3 regions of the Streptomyces sp. NPDC044984 genome follow, and region 3 is predicted to be linked to each of the others. Evidence: riboswitches for the same ligand, from Rfam matches in the RefSeq annotation. Region 3 holds a riboswitch; each other region holds the start of a gene.

Region 1 (6,392 bases), on a different contig from region 3:
AGCCTCCCGATCGTCGTCTTCGAGCTTCTGAAGGAGGGCAATATCGCCCGCGCCGTCAAGGGTGAGAAGATCGGCACGCTGGTGGGCGACCAAGCCGGCCGCAGCTGACCGGGGGATGGACAATGTCCTGCCGGTCGGGAACCGTGCAGGAAGAAGACGCGACGCAGCCGGCCGCCGCCCCTGAAGAGGAACCGCGGCCGGGCCTACTCAAGACACGCAGGAGCAAGTGGTGATCGAAGAGACCCTCCTCGAGGCCGAGGAGAAGATGGAGAAGGCCGTCGTGGTCGCCAAGGAGGACTTCGCCGCGATCCGCACCGGCCGTGCGCACCCGGCGATGTTCAACAAGATCGTGGCCGACTACTACGGCGCGCCGACGCCGATCAACCAGCTGGCCTCGTTCTCCGTGCCCGAGCCGCGCATGGCCGTGGTGACGCCGTTCGACAAGAGCGCGCTGCGCAACATCGAGCAGGCGATCCGCGACTCGGACCTGGGCGTCAACCCGAGCAACGACGGCAACATCATCAGGGTGGTGTTCCCCGAGCTCACCGAGGAGCGCCGCCGTGACTACATCAAGGTCGCCAAGGGCAAGGGTGAGGACGCCAAGGTCTCCATCCGCTCCGTGCGCCGCAAGGCCAAGGACGCCATCGACAAGCTGATCAAGGACGGCGAGGTCGGCGAGGACGAGGGCCGCCGTGCGGAGAAGGAGCTCGACGACACCACCGCGAAGTACGTCGCCCAGGTGGACGAGCTCCTGAAGCACAAGGAAGCGGAGCTGCTCGAGGTCTGATGAACGACTCTTCCTGGGGGACGCCGCAGACCGGGTACTGGGGGCCGTCCGACCACGGGCAAGGCTGGGGGGCCGCTCCGGCGGGTCCCGCGTACGATGCGCACAACGCGCAGCACACGCGTCCCATGCCCATCGTGCCCGACGTACCCGAACACGGCGGAGACCAGGATGTGGACCGGGGGGCCGCTCGGCTGAGCGGCCCCCCGTTCCGAGACGAGCCGACGCGGGCCCGCCCCCTTCCGGGGGAGGTGCCGCAGAATCCGGAGCCCATGCCCGACGCCCCGCAGCCGGCACCCGCACCGCAGAAGAAGAGCGCGGGGCGGGACCTCGGCGCCGCGATAGGCGTCGGCGTCGGACTCGGCGTGGTGATCGTCGCGTCGCTGTTCGTCGTCAAGGCGGTCTTCGTCGGCGTGGTCGCGCTCGCCGTGGTGGTGGGCCTGTGGGAGCTGACGTCGCGGCTGCGGGAGCGCAAGGGCATCAAGGCGCCCCTGGTACCGCTCGCGCTGGGCGGTGCGGCCATGGTCGTCGCCGGGTACGTCCGGGGGGCCGAGGGCGCGTGGGTCGCCGTGGCGCTCACCGCGCTGGCGGTGCTGGTCTGGCGCATGGCGGCGCCGCCCGAGGGCTACCTCAAGGACGTCACGGCGGGCGTCTTCGCGGCGTTCTACGTGCCGTTCCTGGCGACCTTCGTCGCGATGATGCTCACCGCCGACGACGGCCCGTGGCGCGTCCTGACCTTCCTGCTGCTGACGGTCGTCAGCGACACCGGCGCGTACGCGGTCGGCTGGCGCTTCGGCAGGACCAAGCTCGCCCCGCGCATCAGCCCCGGCAAGACCCGCGAGGGCCTGCTGGGCGCGGTGTCGTTCGCGATGGTCGTCGGCGCGCTGTGCATGGAGTTCCTGATCGACGGCGGCAGCTGGTGGCAGGGCCTGCTGCTGGGCCTCGCGGTCGCGGCCAGCGCCACACTGGGCGACCTGGGCGAGTCCATGATCAAGCGGGACCTGGGCATCAAGGACATGGGCACGCTGCTCCCGGGGCACGGGGGCATCATGGACCGCCTGGACTCCCTGCTGCCGACGGCACCGGTGGTGTGGCTGCTGCTGGTGATCTTCGTCGGATCGGGTTGACGGCGAACAGGTACTCTGGAAGGGCTCGCGGTGTACCGCGGGCCCTTCCGTACGTTCCCGCCCCGCGCGGGTCGTCTCCTGGCCCAGGCACAGTGGTGCCGTCGTCCCCGCCCGTGCGGAGTGAGCCAGGCCCCGTCGTCCTGAGGAGTTGCCCGACCGTGGCCCGTCCCGTTCCCGGTGAGCTCACCTTCGTCGCCCCCCGCGGAGCGAAGAAGCCGCCGCGGCACCTCGCCGATCTCACGCCCGCCGAGCGCAAGGAGGCGGTCGCCGCGGCCGGCGAGAAGCCGTTCCGCGCCAAGCAGCTCTCGCAGCACTACTTCGCGCGGTACGCGCACGACCCGGAGCAGTGGACCGACATCCCCGCCGGCTCGCGCGGCAAGCTGCAGGAAGCGCTGCTTCCGGAGCTGATGACGGTCGTCCGGCACCTGTCGACCGACCAGGGCACCACCCGCAAGACGCTGTGGAAGCTGTTCGACGGCACCCTCGTCGAGTCCGTCCTGATGCGCTACCCGGACCGGGTGACGATGTGCATCAGCTCCCAGGCGGGCTGCGGGATGAACTGCCCGTTCTGCGCCACCGGGCAGGCCGGGCTGGACCGCAACCTGTCCACCGCCGAGATCGTGCACCAGATCGTGGACGGGATGCGGGCGCTCCGGGACGGCGAGGTGCCCGGTGGCCCGGCGCGGCTGAGCAACATCGTGTTCATGGGCATGGGCGAGCCGCTCGCCAACTACAACCGGGTCGTGGGCGCCATCCGCCGCCTCACCGACCCCGAGCCGGACGGGCTCGGCCTGTCCCAGCGCGGCATCACCGTGTCCACCGTCGGTCTCGTCCCGGCGATCCACCGGTTCTCCGACGAGGGCTTCAAGTGCCGGCTCGCCATCTCGCTGCACGCCCCCGACGACGAACTGCGCGACACCCTCGTCCCCGTGAACACGCGGTGGAAGGTGCGCGAGGTGCTCGACGCCGGGTTCGAGTACGCGGCCAAGTCGGGGCGGCGGCTGTCCATCGAGTACGCCCTCATCCGGGACATCAACGACCAGGCCTGGCGCGGTGACCGGCTCGGACGGATGCTCAAGGGCCGACCGGTGCACGTCAACCTCATCCCGCTCAACCCCACCCCCGGCTCCAAGTGGACCGCCTCCCGTCCCGAGGACGAGAAGGCGTTCGTGGAGGCGATCGCCGCGCACGGTGTGCCGGTGACGATCCGGGACACCCGTGGACAGGAGATCGACGGGGCGTGTGGTCAGCTCGCCGCGAGCGAGAGGTAATGTGACTCGCGTAAGCCAGAGGTAAGCACATCTTCATATTCCGACAGGGGAGCGCCACAGCGCTGAGAGTGCGGCACCGGCCGCAGACCCTCCGAACCTGGCCCAGGTCATTCTGGGTAGGGAGATCGGTCATCACTCGAGCTGTTGCGCCCTGCCCGGGACCCCGCAGCGGGGACCCGGGCAGGGCCGCGTCTCTTCCTGGTCACTCCAGGAGGAATCAAGTGGGCATCACCAAGAAGATCACGGTCCTGGCCGTCGGGCTGGGGCTGGTCACGCTGTCCGCGTGCGGGTCGTCCGGCGACGACGACGCGAGCGGTGGCGGGTCCAGGACCGTGACCCTCGTCAGCCACAACTCGTGGGCCGTGTCGAAGGACGTCGTCGCCGCCTTCGAGAAGCAGTCCGGATACAAGCTCAAGGTCCTCGAGGACGGCGACGCCGGGCAGGCCGTGAACAAGGCCGTCCTGACCAAGGACAACCCCCAGGGCGACGTCTTCTTCGGCGTCGACAACACCCTGCTCTCCCGCGCCCTCGACAACGGGCTGTTCCAGCCGTACGAGGCCGAGGGATCGGACGAGGTCCTGCCGGAATACCGGGTGGACCGGGACAAGCACCGGGTCACCCCCGTCGACAGCGGCGACGTCTGCGTCAACTACGACAAGGCGTGGTTCGACGAACACGACCTGACCCCGCCGAAGACCTTCGACGACCTGGTCGAGCCCGAGTACGAGGACCTCCTCGTCGTCGAGAACGCCTCCACCTCCTCGCCCGGCCTCGGCTTCCTGCTCGGCACCGCCGCGCAGTACGGCGACGAGGGCTGGCCGGACTACTGGAAGAAGCTCAAGGCCAACGGCGTCAAGGTGGTCGACGGCTGGGAGCAGGCCTACAACGAGGAGTTCTCCGGCTCGGCCGGCGGCAAGCAGGCCAAGGCCGACCGGCCGCTGGTGGTGTCGTACGCCTCCTCGCCGCCCGCCGAGGTCGTCTACGCCGACCCGAAGCCGGACACCGCGCCCACCGGTGTCGCCGAGGGCACCTGCTTCCGCCAGGTCGAGTACGCGGGCCTGCTGAGCAACGCGAGGAACCCCGAGGGCGGCAAGGCGCTGCTCGACTTCCTGATCAGCAAGCCGTTCCAGGAGGACATGCCGCTCAACATGTTCGTGTACCCGGTGCTGGAGGGCGCCCGGGTGCCCGAGGAGTTCGTGAAGTTCGGGCCGCAGGCGAAGGACCCGCAGACCATGGACCCGGCGAAGATCGCCGACAACCGTGACCAGTGGGTCAAGGCGTGGACCTCGCTCGTACTGAAGTGACGCGGACCGCGGCGAGGCGGCGCGGGAGCGCGGCGCGGCTCGGCCTGATGGCCGTGCCCGTCGCGTTCTTCGCCGTCTTCTTCGCCTACCCCGTCACCGCGATCGTCGCGCGCGGACTGAGGACCGACGGGACCTGGCAGCTCGGACGGATCGGGGACGTACTGGCGCAGTCCGGCGTCCGGCAGGTGCTGTGGTTCACCACCTGGCAGGCCCTCGTCTCCACCGCCCTCACCCTGCTGATCGCCCTGCCCGGCGCGTACGTCTTCGCCCGCTTCGACTTCCCCGGCAAGCAGGTGCTGCGGGCCGTGGTCACCGTGCCGTTCGTGCTGCCGACGGTCGTCGTCGGTACGGCGTTCATGGCGCTCGTCGGACGCGGCGGGCTCCTCGACGAACTGTGGGGACTGCGGCTGGACACCACGGTGTGGGCGATCCTGCTCGCGCACGTCTTCTTCAACTACGCCGTCGTCGTACGCACGGTGGGCGGGCTCTGGTCCCAGCTCGACCCGCGGCAGGAGGAGGCCGCGCGGATGCTCGGCGCCTCGCGGTTCGCGGCCTGGTGGTCCGTCACCCTGCCCGCGCTCGCGCCCGCCGTGGCGGCGGCCGCGCTGATGGTCTTCCTGTTCACCTTCACCTCCTTCGGCGTGGTGCAGATCCTCGGCGGTCCCACCTTCTCCACCCTCGAAGTGGAGATCTACCGGCAGACCTCGGAGATCTTCGACCTGTCCACGGCCGCCGTCCTGACGATGATCCAGTTCGTCGCCGTGGGCGCGATCCTCGCCCTGCACGCCTGGACCGTACGGCGCCGGGAGACCGCGCTGCGGCTGGTGGACGCCTCGGTGACCGCACGCCGGCCGCGCGGCGCCGGGCAGTGGGCGCTGCTGGGCGGAGTCGTCGCCACCGTCGCCGTACTGATCCTGCTGCCGCTCGCGGTGCTGGTGGAACGGTCCTTCGGCGACGCCGGGTCCACCTACTACCGGACGCTGACCGAGGACGACGGGGGAGTGTTCCTCGTCGCGCCGATCGAGGCGGTCGGCAACTCGCTGCGGTACGCCGTCGCCGCCACCGCCATCGCCGTGGTGATCGGCGGGCTCGCGGCCGTGGCGCTGACCCGGCGGGACGCGGGACGGCTGGTGCGCGGCTTCGACGCGCTGCTGATGCTGCCGCTCGGCGTGTCCGCGGTGACCGTCGGCTTCGGCTTCCTCATCGCCCTCGACGAGCCGCCGCTGGACCTCCGTGCCTCCTGGATCCTGGTCCCGCTCGCACAGGCGCTGGTCGGCGTCCCCTTCGTCGTACGGACGATGCTGCCGGTGCTGCGGGCCGTGGACGTACGGCTGCGCGAGGCGGCGGCGGTGCTCGGGGCGTCGCCGTGGCGGGCGTGGCGGGAGGTGGACCTGCCGCTGGTGCGGCGGGCGCTGCTGATCGCCGCCGGATTCGCGTTCGCGGTGTCGCTGGGCGAGTTCGGGGCGACGGTGTTCATCGCGCGGCCGGAGAGTCCGACGCTGCCCGTCGCCGTGGCGCGGCTGCTGGGGCGGCCCGGAGACCTCAACTACGGGCAGGCGATGGCCCTGTCGACGATTCTGATGATCGTGTGCGCGGTGGCGCTGCTCGTGCTGGAGCGGCTGCGGACCGACCGGACCGGGGAGTTCTAGATGCTGCTGAGCCTTCAGGCCGCGACCGTCCGCTTCGGCGGGCGGGCGGTGCTGGACGCCGTCGACCTGGGGGTCGCCGAGCACGAGATCGTGTGCGTGCTCGGCCCCAGCGGCAGCGGCAAGTCGACGCTGCTGCGGGCGGTGGCGGGGCTGCAGCCGCTCGACTCCGGGAGGGTGTCGCTCGACGGACGGGACCAGTCGGGGGTGCCGGCGCACAAGCGCGGCGTCGGGCTGATGTTCCAGGACCACCAGCTCTT
Region 2 (6,392 bases), on a different contig from region 3:
CTCGGCGTCCAGCTCACGGGCGTAGGACAGGCCGACGGAGTGCAGTCCGCCGGCCACGGGCACATGGCCGCCGACCGGGTTGCGGGCGGGGCCGGACAGGTGACTCTTCACCCGTCAAGGGTGCCACGCGCACCGGCCCCGTCCGTCAGCGGATCTCGATGGTGATCGTCGACCCCTTGGGCGCGGTGTCCCCGCCGTCCACGGACTGGCCCTTGACGGTGTCGCCGAAGAATCCGAGCAGCCCGCGGTCCTCGTCCACGCCGAACCCGGCGTCCTCCAGCTTCTCCTTGGCCTCGTCCACGCTGTCGCCGATCACGTCCGGCACCTCGATCATCTCGGGGCCCTTGGACAGCGTCAGCGTCACGGTGTCGCCCTCGGCGGCCTGCCGGCCCGCGCCCGGGGTCTGCCGGGCCACCTGTCCGGCGTCGTGCTCGGAGTTGACCCGCTCGGCGGCGACCTTCACCTCGAGGCCGGCCTCCTCCAGCTCCGCGCGGGCGTCCTCCGCGTCGTCGCCGGTCACGTCCGGCACGTCCACCGGGCTGCCCTTGCTCACGGTCAGCGCCACCGCCGAGCCCGCGCGGACCTCGGTGCCCTTGCCCGGCTCCGTGGAGACCACCGAGCCCCGGGCCACGGTCCCGCTGAACGCCCGGGTCACCATGCCCGGCTCCAGACCGTCGTCCTTCAGCAGGTCCCGCGCCTTGTCCAGCGGGTAGCCGTCGAGGTCGGGCACCCGCACGGTCTGCGGACCCTTGGAGAGGGTCAGCGACACCGAGTCGTTGCCGCGGATGCGGGCGCCCGCCTTCGGGTCGGTGCTGATCACCGTGCCCCGCTCCACGGTGTCGCTGTACGCCTCCGTCACCTGGCCGGCCTCCAGCCCGGTGTCCGACAGCCGGTCCCTGGCCTCCTGCTCGGTCTTCCCCAGCAGCGGCGGGACCTTGGTGAACTGGCCGGAGTTGATGTACCAGATTCCCGTGCCGACCCCGAGGACCAGCAGCACGGCCACGACGATCGCCATCGGACCGCGCCGCAGCGCCGTCCGGCGCCGCGGCGGCAGCGGCGGCGGGGAGGAGAACCGGCTGGTGCGGTGCACGGGGTCCGCGGGCTCGTCCTCGTTGACGGGCAGCGGGCGGGGCACCGTCAGGGAGCGCGGGATGACGCTCGTACGGTCCTCCGCGTTGTCGTGCTCCGACGCCAGCGCCTGCGGCGGCACCGTGTCGAGCTGCTCGGCGGTGAGCCGGCCGCGCCCCGCGCGGACCTGCGCGAGCAGCGCCACCGCGTCGCACGGGCGGACCTCGGGGTTGCGGGCGGTCGCCGACGCGACCAGCTCGTCCAGCTCGTACGCCATGCCGGGCACGGCGGCCGACGGGGCCGGCACGTCGTCGTGCAGGTGCTTGTAGAGCACGATCGCGGGGGAGTCGCCGTCGTGCGGCCTCTCGCCGGTCAGCATCTCGTAGAGCAGGATGCCGCAGGCGTAGACGTCCACGCGGGGGTCGGCGACACCGTTCTCGATCTGCTCCGGGGCCAGGTACGAGACCGTGCCCAGCACGGTGCCCGTGGTGTTCGTCACCGAGTCCACGGCCCGGACCAGCCCGAAGTCGGCGACCTTGACCCGGCCGTCGTCCCCGATCAGCACGTTCTCGGGCTTCATGTCGCGGTGCACGAACCCGGCCCGGTGCGCGGCGCCGAGCGCGGCCAGCACCGGCTCCAGGATGTCCAGCGCGGCGCGCGGCTGGAGCGCCCCGCGCTCGCGCAGCACGTCGCGCAGGGTGCAGCCGGCGACGTACTCCATCGCCAGGTAGACGTACGCCCCGTCGGTGCCCTGGTCGAAGACCTGCACCACGTTGGGGTGGGCCAGCCGGGCGACCGACTTCGCCTCGCGGATGAACCGCTCGACGAACGAGCCGTCGGCCGCGAGGGAGGGGTGCATCACCTTGAGCGCGAGGATGCGGTCCAGACGGGTGTCCACGGCCCGGTAGACCGTGGCCATCCCGCCGACCGCGATCCGCGCCTCGACGCGGTACCGGCCGTCGAGCACCTGCCCGACCAGAGGGTCCTGAAGGGTCGTGTCCACGCAGCGAGTCTACGAGGCCCCACCGACACCCCCGCCCCGTTCAACCGCTGTTGGAGCGGACCTGTGACCTGTGTTACCTGGCTGCGGCCGGTCGTGCTCTGCCGGGGGTGAGTTTCGCTCGCCGCGCTTACCGGGTGCCGCTGCGCCCACCCTCCCCCACTCTCGGCTCCGCTCGAGCGGGGGACCCCCATCGCCCCAGCGGCACGACTGTCCGCAGCGGCGCCTAGAAAGCAGGCCGCTCCGGATCCAGCACGGCCAAGCCCTCCGCGGGAGACGACGCCTCGGCGTACCACCGCCGGGGAATCCGCCCCGCCAGTCGGGCCAACCGCCCCGCCTCCACCGCCCCCCGCATCGCGGAAGCCATCAGCACCGGCTCCTGCGCCCGGGTGACGGCGGACGCCAGCATCACCCCCGCACACCCCAGCTCCATCGCCAGCGCCACGTCCGACGCGGTCCCCGCCCCCGCGTCCAGGATCACCGGCACCCCCGCCCGCTCCACGATCAACTCGAAGTTGTGCGGGTTGCGGATCCCCAGCCCCGACCCGATCGGCGACCCCAGCGGCATGACCGCCGCGCACCCCACGTCCTCCAGCTTCCGCGCCAGCACCGGATCGTCGTTCGTGTACGGCAGCACCGTGAACCCGTCGTCGACCAGCGTCTCCGCCGCGTCCAGCAGCTCGACCGGGTCCGGCAGCAGGGTCCGCTCGTCGGCGATGACCTCCAGCTTGACCAGGTCCGTGCCGAGCGCCTCCCGCGCGAGACGCGCGGTGAGCACCGCCTCCCCGGCGGTGAAGCACCCCGCAGTGTTCGGCAGCACCCGGATGCCCAGCCTCTCCAACACCGACAGCACGGACCCGTGCACCGAGGGGTCCACGCGCCGCATCGCGACGGTCGTCAGCTCCGTCCCGGACGCCACCAGCGCCCGCTCCAGCACGTCGAGGCTCGGCGCCCCGCCGGTGCCCATGATCAGGCGGGACGTGAGGGACGTACCGCCGAGGAGGAGCGGATCGTCGGCCATGGTCAACCTCCCTGGACGGCGGTCAGGACTTCCACGCGGTCACCCTCACGGAGGGGCGTGGCGGGCCACTGCGCGCGCGGGACGACGGTTTCGTTGAGGGCGGCGGCCACCCCCGAGGGCGCCGCGGTGAGTGACTTCACGACGAGGTCGAGAGCGGTGCCGGGCGGGAACTCCCGGCGCTCCCCGTTGACCGAGACGTTCATGCGGGCTGCTCCGTGCGGACGGCGGCGCCGAAGCGCCGTGGGGTGAACGGACGGGCCACCTCCGGCAGGGCGCCGGTGGTCAGGACCTCCGCCATGACATCGCCGGTGACCGGCGTCAGCAGGACGCCGTTGCGGTAGTGGCCGGTGGCCAGCAGCAGCCCCTCGAGACCGGTCGGGCCGAGCAGCGGCGCGTTGTCGGGGGAGCCGGGACGCAGTCCGGCCCGGGTCTCGGTCAGCGGCAGCTCGGTGATGCCGGGGACCAGCTCGTGGGCGTCGCGCAGCAGCTCGTACACGCCGCCCGCGGTCACCGTCGTGTCCCAGCCCATCTCCTCGCTGGTCGCCCCGACCACCAGCTCGCCGTTCCCGCGCGGCACCAGGTAGACGTGGCTGCCGCGCACCACGGCCCGCACGGTCCGGCTCAGGAAGGGACCGTGCCGCGCGGGCATCGTCAGCCGTACGACCTGCCCCTTCACGGGGCGCACCGGCGGCAGCACGTCCGTGGGGACGCCCGCGAGCCGCCCGCTGAGGCTGCCCGCGGCGAGCACCACCTGCCCGGCGCCGAGGCCGGTGCCGTCGGCCGTGACCACGCCCGTCGCGCGGTCTCCCGCGACGACGAGCCGCTCGGCCCAGGCACGGTGGACGGTCACGCCCATGCGCTCACAGGCGGTGACCAGCGCGGCCGCCAGCCGCCGCGGATCGATCTGGTGGTCGCCGTCCACCCGCAGGCCGCCGCGCACGCCCGGCGCGAGCATCGGCTCCAGGCGCCGGCATTCCCGCCCGGACAGCCACTGCGAGTCCAGCCCGGAGCGCTGCTGCAGGGCGTGCAGTTCCCGCAGGTGGGCGCGGTCGTCGGCGTCCAGTGCCACGGCGAGCGTGCCGCACGCGCGGTAGCCGAGGTCGTGGCCGGTCAGCTCGGTCAGCTCGGCCGCGAAGCCGGGATAGCGCCGCGCGGAGGCGAGGTTCAGACCGAGCAGGGTCTCCTCGCCGTAGTGCAGTTCCGTGACGGCGGCCAGCATCCCGGCGGCCACCTCGGCGGCGCCGCCGCCCGGCTCGGGGTCCACCACGGTCGTGGCGAGACCGCGCTGCGCGGCCCGCCAGGCCGTGACCAGACCGATGATTCCGCCCCCGACGACGAGGACGTCTGAGGTGCGCGTGGGCGACATGGGCGTCCAGCCCCTCCCTTCGCCGGCATGACCCGGATCAGGTTCGTACGGTCGGAGGCCGCCAGCCTCCCTCTCAGCCCGGTGCGTCCGGGCTCCCGCGAGTGCTTGTACGTTGGCCACCCTAGCAACGCGCTTGTAAGGGAGCCCCCGCGTGGCACCATCGCTCGACGGACTCGTCCTCGCCCCCGTGGCCGACCAGGCCCCCGGCCAGGTCGGCACCCGCACCCGCTTCGTCTACCACGAGCGGGGCGGTGAGATCTGGGCCGAGTACGCGGGCGGCGACGTCGTGCGCGGGCACTTGGTGGGCACCCGCGCGGGGGACCGGCTGGACTTCCGGTACGTGCAGCTGAAGCGGGACGGCACCACCTCCTCGGGGCACTGCGTGTCGACGGTCGTGGAGCTGCCCGACGGACGGGTACGGCTGGAGGAGAGCTGGGCGTGGGAGTCGCAGCCGGGCAGCGGGACGAGCGTGGTGGAGCAGCTCGGCTGATCGATGCCGTGCCGGGTGTCTAAGGTGATCGGGTGAGCGAGCAGACGCAGCAGCCGGGAGGGCCGGAGCCGCGGCGGGTGGTGGTGGCGGGCGCGGGCATGGCCGGCGTGCAGACCGCCCTCGCCCTGCGGGAGCAGGGTTTCACCGGCACCGTGACCCTGATCGGTGCGGAACCCCACCAGCCGTACGACCGGCCGCCGTTGTCCAAGGCGGTGCTGCTGGGCAAGGCCGAGGACTCCGCCTTCGACGTCGACTTCGAGGACGCCGGCATCGAACTGCGGCTCGGCTGCGAGGTGCTCGGCCTGCGCCCCGGCGACCACGAGCTGGACACGGAGGCCGGGCCCGTCCCGTACGACGTCCTGGTGGTCGCCACCGGCGCGGAACCGGTCCGGCTGCCGGGCACGGAGGGCGTGCCCGGCGTGCATCTGCTGCGCACCCTGGACGACGCCGCGCGGCTGCGGCCGGTGCTCGCGCGGCAGCACGACATCGTGGTGGTCGGCGCCGGCTGGATCGGCGCGGAGTTCGCCACGGCGGCCCGCGAGGCGGGCTGCGCGGTCACCGTCGTGGAGGCCGAGGAGCGGCCGCTCACCGGGGTGCTGCCCGCCGGGGTGGCCGCCCCGATGGCCGCCTGGTACGCGGAGGCCGGCGTCACGCTGCGCACGCACGCGCGCGTGGAGCGCGTCGAGCCCGGCACCGTGGTCCTGGACGACGGTACGCGGCTGCCCGCGGGCGCCGTGGTCGTCGGCATCGGGGCCCGGCCCGCCACCGCCTGGCTGGCGGGCTCCGGGATCGAGTTCGGGGCGCACGGGGAGGTCGCCGCCGACCGTCATCTGGCGACCTCCCTGCCGGACGTGTACGCGGTCGGCGACTGCGCGTCCTTCCCGTCCGGGCGCTACGGCGAGCGCCTGCTGGTCCACCACTGGGACAACGCCCTCCAGGGGCCGCGCACGGTCGCCGTGAACGTCCTGGGCGCGCCCACCGGCCGGGAGCCGGCGGTCTACGATCCGGTGCCGTACTTCTGGTCCGAGCAGTTCGGGCGTTTCGTGCAGTACGCGGGGCACCACGCGGGCGCCGACCGGATGGTGTGGCGCGGGGACCCCGCCGAGGCGGCGTGGAGCGTCTGCTGGCTGCGGGAGTCCCGCCTGGTCGCGCTGCTCGCGGTGGGACGGCCCCGGGACCTGGCGCAGGGGCGCAGGCTGATCGAGGCGGGCACGGCGATGGACGCGGAGCTGCTGGCGGACCCGGCGCGGCCCCTGAAGTCGGCGACGGCGTGACACCCCGGCCCGGCGCGTCCGCCCAGGTGGGCGGGGCTGACTTCCGACTGTCAGTGGCAGATGGCAGGCTTGTCCCGTGACCGAGATTGACGCAAAGATCGATGCTCTCGTCCCCGCCTGGCTCACTCTCCCCGACATCGCCGAGATGTTCGGCGTCGAGGTGACGCGCGTCC
Region 3 (6,392 bases):
ACTTCCCCTGCCGCCGGTACAACTCACCGCCGATGAACGCGGTCTCCGTCCCCGCCGCCATGTCGAACCGGGCCAACTCGGTCCCCGCCCCGGCGTCGAGCAGCCTGAGCACCAGTCCCGGCACCTGCCCGAACGTCCCGCCGTCCGCCGACGCGCACAGCACGATCCGTTCGACCGTCCCTTCCACGGCGCCCAGATCCACCTCCACGGTGTCGGTCGTCTCCCGCGTGCCGCGCTGTTTCCCGAGATGCGTCACGGCGCCGGACGCGTGACGAGGCTGGTTGTAGAAGACGAAGTCCCCGTCGTCCCGCACCCGCCCGGCCTCCGTGAGGAGCAGTGCCGAGGCATCGATGTCGGGCACCCCTGCCCCGGTCACCCAAGCGAGCTCAACGCGCACCACGCGGGCATCGACGGGAAGATTGGACCCCTTGCTCATCGGACTCGCTGTCATGCGGCCAGTCTGCCCATTCGCCCCGGCGAAGGGGAGGGGCGGCCGCGCCCGCTGCCCCGCGGGAGCGGCACCCGCCACGGGCACCGCCCCCGCGCCGCCCGCGGTGGACGCTCAGTCCGCGATCGGCAGATACACGCGATTGCCCGCCTCCGCGAACTCCTTCGACTTCCGCGCCATCCCCTCCTCGATCTCGTCCCGGCTTCCGCCGTGTTCACGACGGATGTCCTGGGAGATCTTCATCGAACAGAACTTCGGGCCGCACATCGAGCAGAAGTGGGCCGTCTTGGCGGGTTCCGCCGGCAGGGTCTCGTCGTGGAACTCGCGTGCCGTGTCCGGGTCGAGGGCGAGGTTGAACTGGTCCTCCCACCGGAACTCGAAACGGGCGTCGGACAGCGCGTCGTCCCATTCCTGGGCACCCGGGTGGCCCTTGGCGAGGTCGGCGGCGTGGGCGGCGATCTTGTAGGTGATGACGCCGGTCTTGACGTCGTCACGATTGGGCAGGCCCAGGTGCTCCTTGGGCGTGACGTAGCAGAGCATGGCCGTGCCCCACCAGGCGATCATCGCGGCACCGATGCCGGACGTGATGTGGTCGTACGCGGGCGCGACGTCCGTCGTCAGCGGGCCGAGCGTATAGAACGGGGCTTCATCGCAGATCTCCTGCTGAAGGTCGATGTTCTCCTTGATCTTGTGCATCGGGACGTGTCCCGGGCCCTCGATCATGGTCTGAACGTTGAAACGCTTCGCGATCGTGTTGAGTTCCCCGAGCGTGCGCAACTCCGCGAACTGCGCCTCGTCGTTGGCGTCCGCGATGGACCCGGGCCGCAGGCCGTCGCCGAGCGAGTACGTGACGTCGTACGCGGCGAGGATCTCGCAGAGCTCCTCGAAGTTCTCGTACAGGAACGATTCCTTGTGGTGCGCCAGGCACCACGCGGCCATGATCGAGCCGCCGCGGGAGACGATGCCGGTCTTGCGGTTGGCGGTGAGCGGTACGTACGCGAGGCGTACGCCCGCGTGGACCGTCATGTAGTCCACGCCCTGCTCGGCCTGTTCGACGACCGTGTCCTTGTAGATCTCCCAGGTCAGTTCCTCGGCCCGGCCGTCGACCTTCTCCAGGGCCTGGTAGAGCGGCACGGTGCCGATGGGGACGGGGGAGTTGCGCAGCACCCACTCGCGGGTGGTGTGGATGTTGCGGCCGGTGGAGAGGTCCATGACCGTGTCGGCGCCCCAGCGGGTCGCCCAGGTCATCTTCTCGACCTCCTCCTCGATGGAGGACGTCACCGCCGAGTTGCCGATGTTGGCGTTGACCTTCACCAGGAACCGCTTGCCGATGATCATCGGCTCGATCTCCGGGTGGTTGACGTTGGCCGGCAGCACCGCCCGGCCCGCCGCGATCTCCTCACGGACCACCTCGGGGGAGACGTTCTCCCGGACCGCCACGAACTCCATCTCGGGCGTGATCTCGCCGCGGCGCGCGTACGCCAGCTGCGTGACCGCCCGGCCCGCACGGCCCCGGCGCGGCAGCCGCGGCCGGCCGGGGAACACGGCGTCCAGATTGCGCAGGCCCCCGCGCGGAGAGGTGTGCTTGATCCCGTCGTCCTCGGGCCGGACGGGACGGCCCGCGTACTCCTCGGTGTCGCCGCGGGCGATGATCCAGTTCTCCCGCAGCGGGGCCAGGCCCCGGCGGACGTCGGTGTCGACGAGCGGATCGGTGTACGGACCCGAGGTGTCGTACAGCGTGACCGACCGCCCGTTGGTGAGGTGCACCTGGCGGACCGGCACCCGCAGGTCGGGGCGGGTGCCCTCGACGTACGCCTTGTGCCAGCCGATGGACTTCCCGGCCTCCCCGTTCGCCGACGTCTCCGTCGGGTTCTGCGTGGAGGCAGGCGTGCGTGCGTCCTTGTTGGTCATGAGACCTACTCCCTACGCCGGCATTACCCGGTAACAGGTTCGGCGGTCGGCGCAGCGATGTCCGTCTGACGACGTTCCGTGTGAAACATCACTCGCAAGCCGGTGACGTTTCATGTGAAACATCGCTGGGACGGAGGTCAGCGCCCTCTCAGCCCGGTGCTCCGAGCTCCCGCGTGTACAAAAGCGCCTCCACGCTAGCGTCATTTCTGGCGCGGTGAACAGAGGGCCCATCCCGTTCTTGCGATGATCGGGCGGTGACCCCCTCTCAACCTCCTCCGTACCAACCGTCCGAACCATCGCGCGCACCCGGCGCCGGAGACGGCGGTGGTCACGGCCACGCGCACGGACACAGCCACGGTCACGGCCCGGCGGCACCCGTCTCCCAGCACCTGCGCAAGGTCATCGCGGCGATCCTGATCCCGTTCGCAGCGGCGGTGCTGATCGGACTCGCCGTGCTGTGGCCGGGCGGTGCCCCGGCGCACGAGCGCACCGGCGTCGGCTTCGACCGGCAGACACAGCACGCCACGGTCACCGAGGTGGTCGAGGTGAGCTGTCAGTCCGTCAACGCCTCCGGGGGCGTCCCGACCGGCGACACCTCCACGGCCGAGGGCTCGTCCGCCCAGCAGCAGGCGGACGGTACCTGCAAGAAGGCGACGATCCGGGTCGACACCGGCGACGACAAGGGCCGTACGTTCAACGAGATCGTGCAGCCGGACCAGTCCCGGCAGCTGAGCGAGGGCCAGGAGGTCGTGGTCGCCTACGAGCCCTCCGCGCCCGAGGACCTCCAGTACTCGGTCACCGACGTGAACCGGCGCTTCCCGATGGCGCTCCTCGCGGGCATCTTCGCGCTCGCCGTGGTGGCCGTGGGCCGGCTGCGTGGCGTCATGGCGCTGGTCGCACTGGCGATCAGCTTCCTGGTGCTCAACTTCTTCATCCTGCCGGCGATCCTGCAGGGGTCGAACCCGCTGGTCGTGGCGGTGGTGGGGGCGAGCGCGATCATGCTGATCGCCCTGTACCTGTGCCACGGGCTGTCGGCGCGTACGTCGGTGGCGGTGCTCGGCACACTGATCTCGCTGCTGCTGATCGGCGTCCTCGGCTCGGTGTTCATCGGGTGGGCCGCGCTGACCGGCAACACCGACGACAACACCGGTCTGATCCACGGGCTGTACCCCGAGATCGACATGAGCGGTCTGCTGCTGGCCGGCGTCATCATCGGTTCGCTCGGTGTCCTCGACGACGTGACGGTCACCCAGACGTCCGCGGTCTGGGAGCTGCACGAGGCCAACCCGTCGACGGGCTGGCGCGGGCTGTACCGCGCGGGCATCCGCATCGGCCGTGATCACATCGCGTCCGTGGTCAACACACTGGTCCTCGCCTACGCGGGCGCCGCACTGCCGCTGCTGCTGCTGTTCTCCATCGCGCAGAGCGGCGTGGGAACGGTCGCCAACAGCGAACTGGTCGCGGAGGAGATCGTGCGCACCCTGATCGGCTCGATCGGCCTGGTGGCCTCGGTGCCGGTGACCACGGCCCTGGCCGCGCTGGTGGTCTCGGCCGACCGCCCGACGGCTCAGGCACGGACGCGGGGACACGGACCGGCACCGGTACAGGAGACCGGGCAGGCACCGGACGCGCGGCCGGCCGCCGGGCGCGGCGGGCGGGGCAGGCGCCGCAAGCGCTGATGTCCCGCGTGGCGGGCGGAGCGCGCTGAAGCGTTCCGCCACCGGACCACCCGACTGGCGTAACGCTTCAGCCGGTGCTCTGCTCCGCCAGGATCCGGTCCAGCGCGTCGTCGAGGTGGGCGTCGAAGTCGGCGAGTGCCCCCTCCTGGCCCAGCGGCACCAGCTTGTCGGTGCGGTCGAGGAAGGCCACGAGAGGTGCGGTCGACGAACGGAACAGCGCCTGGTCGCTGCCGACCTGAAGCCGGATCAGCACTTCGCCCAGCGCGTCGGGGTCCACCGGCGAGACGCGCACGTCGCCCTCTCCGCACGGCCGGCCTACGCCGTCGATCAGCAGCTCCCGGCCGAACGCCCACGTCACGGGGGCGTCCCCCGGCAAGTGGAAGGTCAGCCGCACGGCGTAGGGATCACAGGTGTCGTAGCGGAGCTCCACCGGGATGCGGAAGGACAGTTCCTCCGACACGAGAAAGCTCATCATGACCTCTGCCTGTACGGATTCGCGCATCGCCTACCCCGTCATTCGCCACGGACTGGCCGGGCATGGACCCTGGCACCAGAGGGAATCTTGCTGAACGTACACAGGAGATCACAAGGAGTGAGTTTTCAGATACTGATAGACAGCGTGAGTGACCCGACGAGACGCCCCATCTCGGCCTGCAGTCGCTGTGCCGCGGGGACGAGCCGGTCGGCCTGGTGTGCGGGCAGCGAGATGGCCATCGACGCGGCCGCGCCGCCGACGGTGATGGGGATCGCCGCGCACACCGTCCCCAGCACGTACTCCTGGCGCTCCGTCACCAGCTCCGTCGGCCGCGTCCGCTCCAGGCGCCTCAGCAGGCTGTGGTCGTCGCGCACGGTGTACGGCGTGACGGGCCGCACGGGATGGCGATCGAGGTGGTCGCGGCGCGCCTCCTCGTCGAGCTGGGAGAGCAGGCACTGTCCGATCGCGTGGGCGTGTCCGGTCTCCCGGAAGTCGGCCCACTCCGCCACCGCGGGATGGGCGGGGGTCTCGGAGACGCAGACGACCTCGATCTCGCCCTCGCGGTACACGGCGTAGTACACGGGGGCGCCGATCGCGTCCCGCCAGCGGGCGAGCATGTCGACCACCGTGCTGCGACGTTTCTGCTCCGCTCCGCTGCTGCTCAGCCGTTCCGCCGCCTCTCCCAGGAAGAACAGCCCCTTGTCGCGGCGCAGATAGCCCTCGTGCACCAGGGTGCGCAGCAGGTGGTACGTGGTGGGGAGCGCCAACCCGGTCTCCCGGGCAAGTTGTTTGGCGGGAGCCCCGTACTCGTGCCCGGCGACGGTCTCCAGCAGGCGCATGGCTCGCTGGACGGAGCCGATGAGGGTCGCGGTGGGCGGCGGTGCGGTGGGCGCCGGCGAGCGGGGCTGCGGAGGAACCGCGGCCAGGTGCGCGGAGCCGGTGCCAGTCGTGGCCAAGGGTCACTCCCGAAACGCGAGGGGGCAGCCCGTGCGGGGAACACGGGTGGGGACGCCGCTCGCGGGGATCACCCCCGCGTCGAGTTCCGGACTCTAACGGGCTGTCACCGCACGCAGACGGCCCGCCGGAGAAACTTCCCCCGCCCGAGGGAACCGGTGATTCCTGTTACCGCCTCACCGGTCCCCCTCGGCTCACCAGTCGCTGCGCGACGAGGAACTCGACGTGAACTTCCGTACGACGTAGATCAGACCGCCGACCAGCGCCACGAAGACCAGCGCCTTGAAGAGCAGCCCGATCACGAAGCCGACCACGCTCGCTATCAGCCCGCCGAACACGACCAGGGCGATGACCGGCACCGCGATCCACTTCACCCACCACGGCAATCCCGCGAAGATCTCTCGCATCGCCCTCGTCCTTACCTCTCCGCCCGCCGAGTACCGGGTCGCGTCGATGATGTCCTGCACTCGATGCTAGGGCGGCGGGTGCTCCGGCGGGGGCCCCGGATCCCTTGTCCTCCCCTGACCGTTCCCCTAGGGAACCCCGAGAGCGCCCCTCAGCTTTCGGGGGGAGAGAACACCACCAGAACCCGCAGGTCCTCGCTGATGTGGTGGAACTTGTGGGCCACCCCGGCCGGCACGTACACGACGCTGCCGCGTGCCACCTGGGTGGTCTCCATGCCGACGGTGATCGCCGCACGGCCGCTGACGACGAAGTACACCTCGTCCTGACCGTGCGGCTGCTGCGGGTCCTGGGACCCGGCGTCCAGGGCGTAGAGGCCGACCGACATGTTCCGCTCGCGCAGGAACTGCAGGTATGCCCCGTCGTTGGCGGCGCGCTCCGCCTCCAGTTCGTCCAGCCGGAATGCCTTCATCCCTAGTCCCGCCCCTGCCTCACTGCCCGAGTCCGATCGTGTCTGCCACGA

The links. A riboswitch is a leader RNA that binds a small molecule or an ion and turns the genes downstream of it on or off. The one in region 3 is predicted to bind thiamine pyrophosphate.
Region 1: it holds a riboswitch for thiamine pyrophosphate, as region 3 does, so the genes downstream of both, AB0A94_RS05225 (thiamine ABC transporter substrate-binding protein) here and thiC (phosphomethylpyrimidine synthase ThiC) in region 3, are expected to answer to the same signal.
Region 2: it holds a riboswitch for thiamine pyrophosphate, as region 3 does, so the genes downstream of both, thiO (glycine oxidase ThiO) here and thiC (phosphomethylpyrimidine synthase ThiC) in region 3, are expected to answer to the same signal.

The regions. Positions count from the first base shown of each region.
Region 1 is NZ_JBEZBE010000003.1:290,283-296,674, forward strand. It holds gene pyrH (UMP kinase) at 1-108, shown strand, start outside; gene frr (ribosome recycling factor) at 230-787, shown strand; gene AB0A94_RS05215 (phosphatidate cytidylyltransferase) at 787-1,911, shown strand; gene rlmN (23S rRNA (adenine(2503)-C(2))-methyltransferase RlmN) at 2,070-3,182, shown strand; TPP riboswitch at 3,218-3,323, shown strand; gene AB0A94_RS05225 (thiamine ABC transporter substrate-binding protein) at 3,404-4,486, shown strand; gene AB0A94_RS05230 (iron ABC transporter permease) at 4,534-6,135, shown strand; gene AB0A94_RS05235 (ABC transporter ATP-binding protein) at 6,136-6,392, shown strand, end outside.
Region 2 is NZ_JBEZBE010000011.1:44,066-50,457, forward strand. It holds gene AB0A94_RS14295 (deoxyribonuclease IV) at 1-111, opposite strand, end outside; gene pknB (Stk1 family PASTA domain-containing Ser/Thr kinase) at 146-2,071, opposite strand; gene AB0A94_RS14305 (thiazole synthase) at 2,295-3,089, opposite strand; gene thiS (sulfur carrier protein ThiS) at 3,092-3,292, opposite strand; gene thiO (glycine oxidase ThiO) at 3,289-4,455, opposite strand; TPP riboswitch at 4,453-4,564, opposite strand; gene AB0A94_RS14320 (hypothetical protein) at 4,607-4,945, shown strand; gene AB0A94_RS14325 (FAD-dependent oxidoreductase) at 4,978-6,219, shown strand; gene AB0A94_RS14330 (Rv2175c family DNA-binding protein) at 6,296-6,392, shown strand, end outside.
Region 3 is NZ_JBEZBE010000020.1:150,227-156,618, forward strand. It holds gene AB0A94_RS22595 (VWA domain-containing protein) at 1-451, opposite strand, end outside; gene thiC (phosphomethylpyrimidine synthase ThiC) at 563-2,359, opposite strand; TPP riboswitch at 2,352-2,542, opposite strand; gene AB0A94_RS22605 (YibE/F family protein) at 2,614-4,038, shown strand; gene AB0A94_RS22610 (SsgA family sporulation/cell division regulator) at 4,106-4,540, opposite strand; gene AB0A94_RS22615 (IclR family transcriptional regulator C-terminal domain-containing protein) at 4,639-5,439, opposite strand; gene AB0A94_RS22620 (DUF5326 family protein) at 5,662-5,874, opposite strand; gene AB0A94_RS22625 (cupin domain-containing protein) at 6,024-6,341, opposite strand.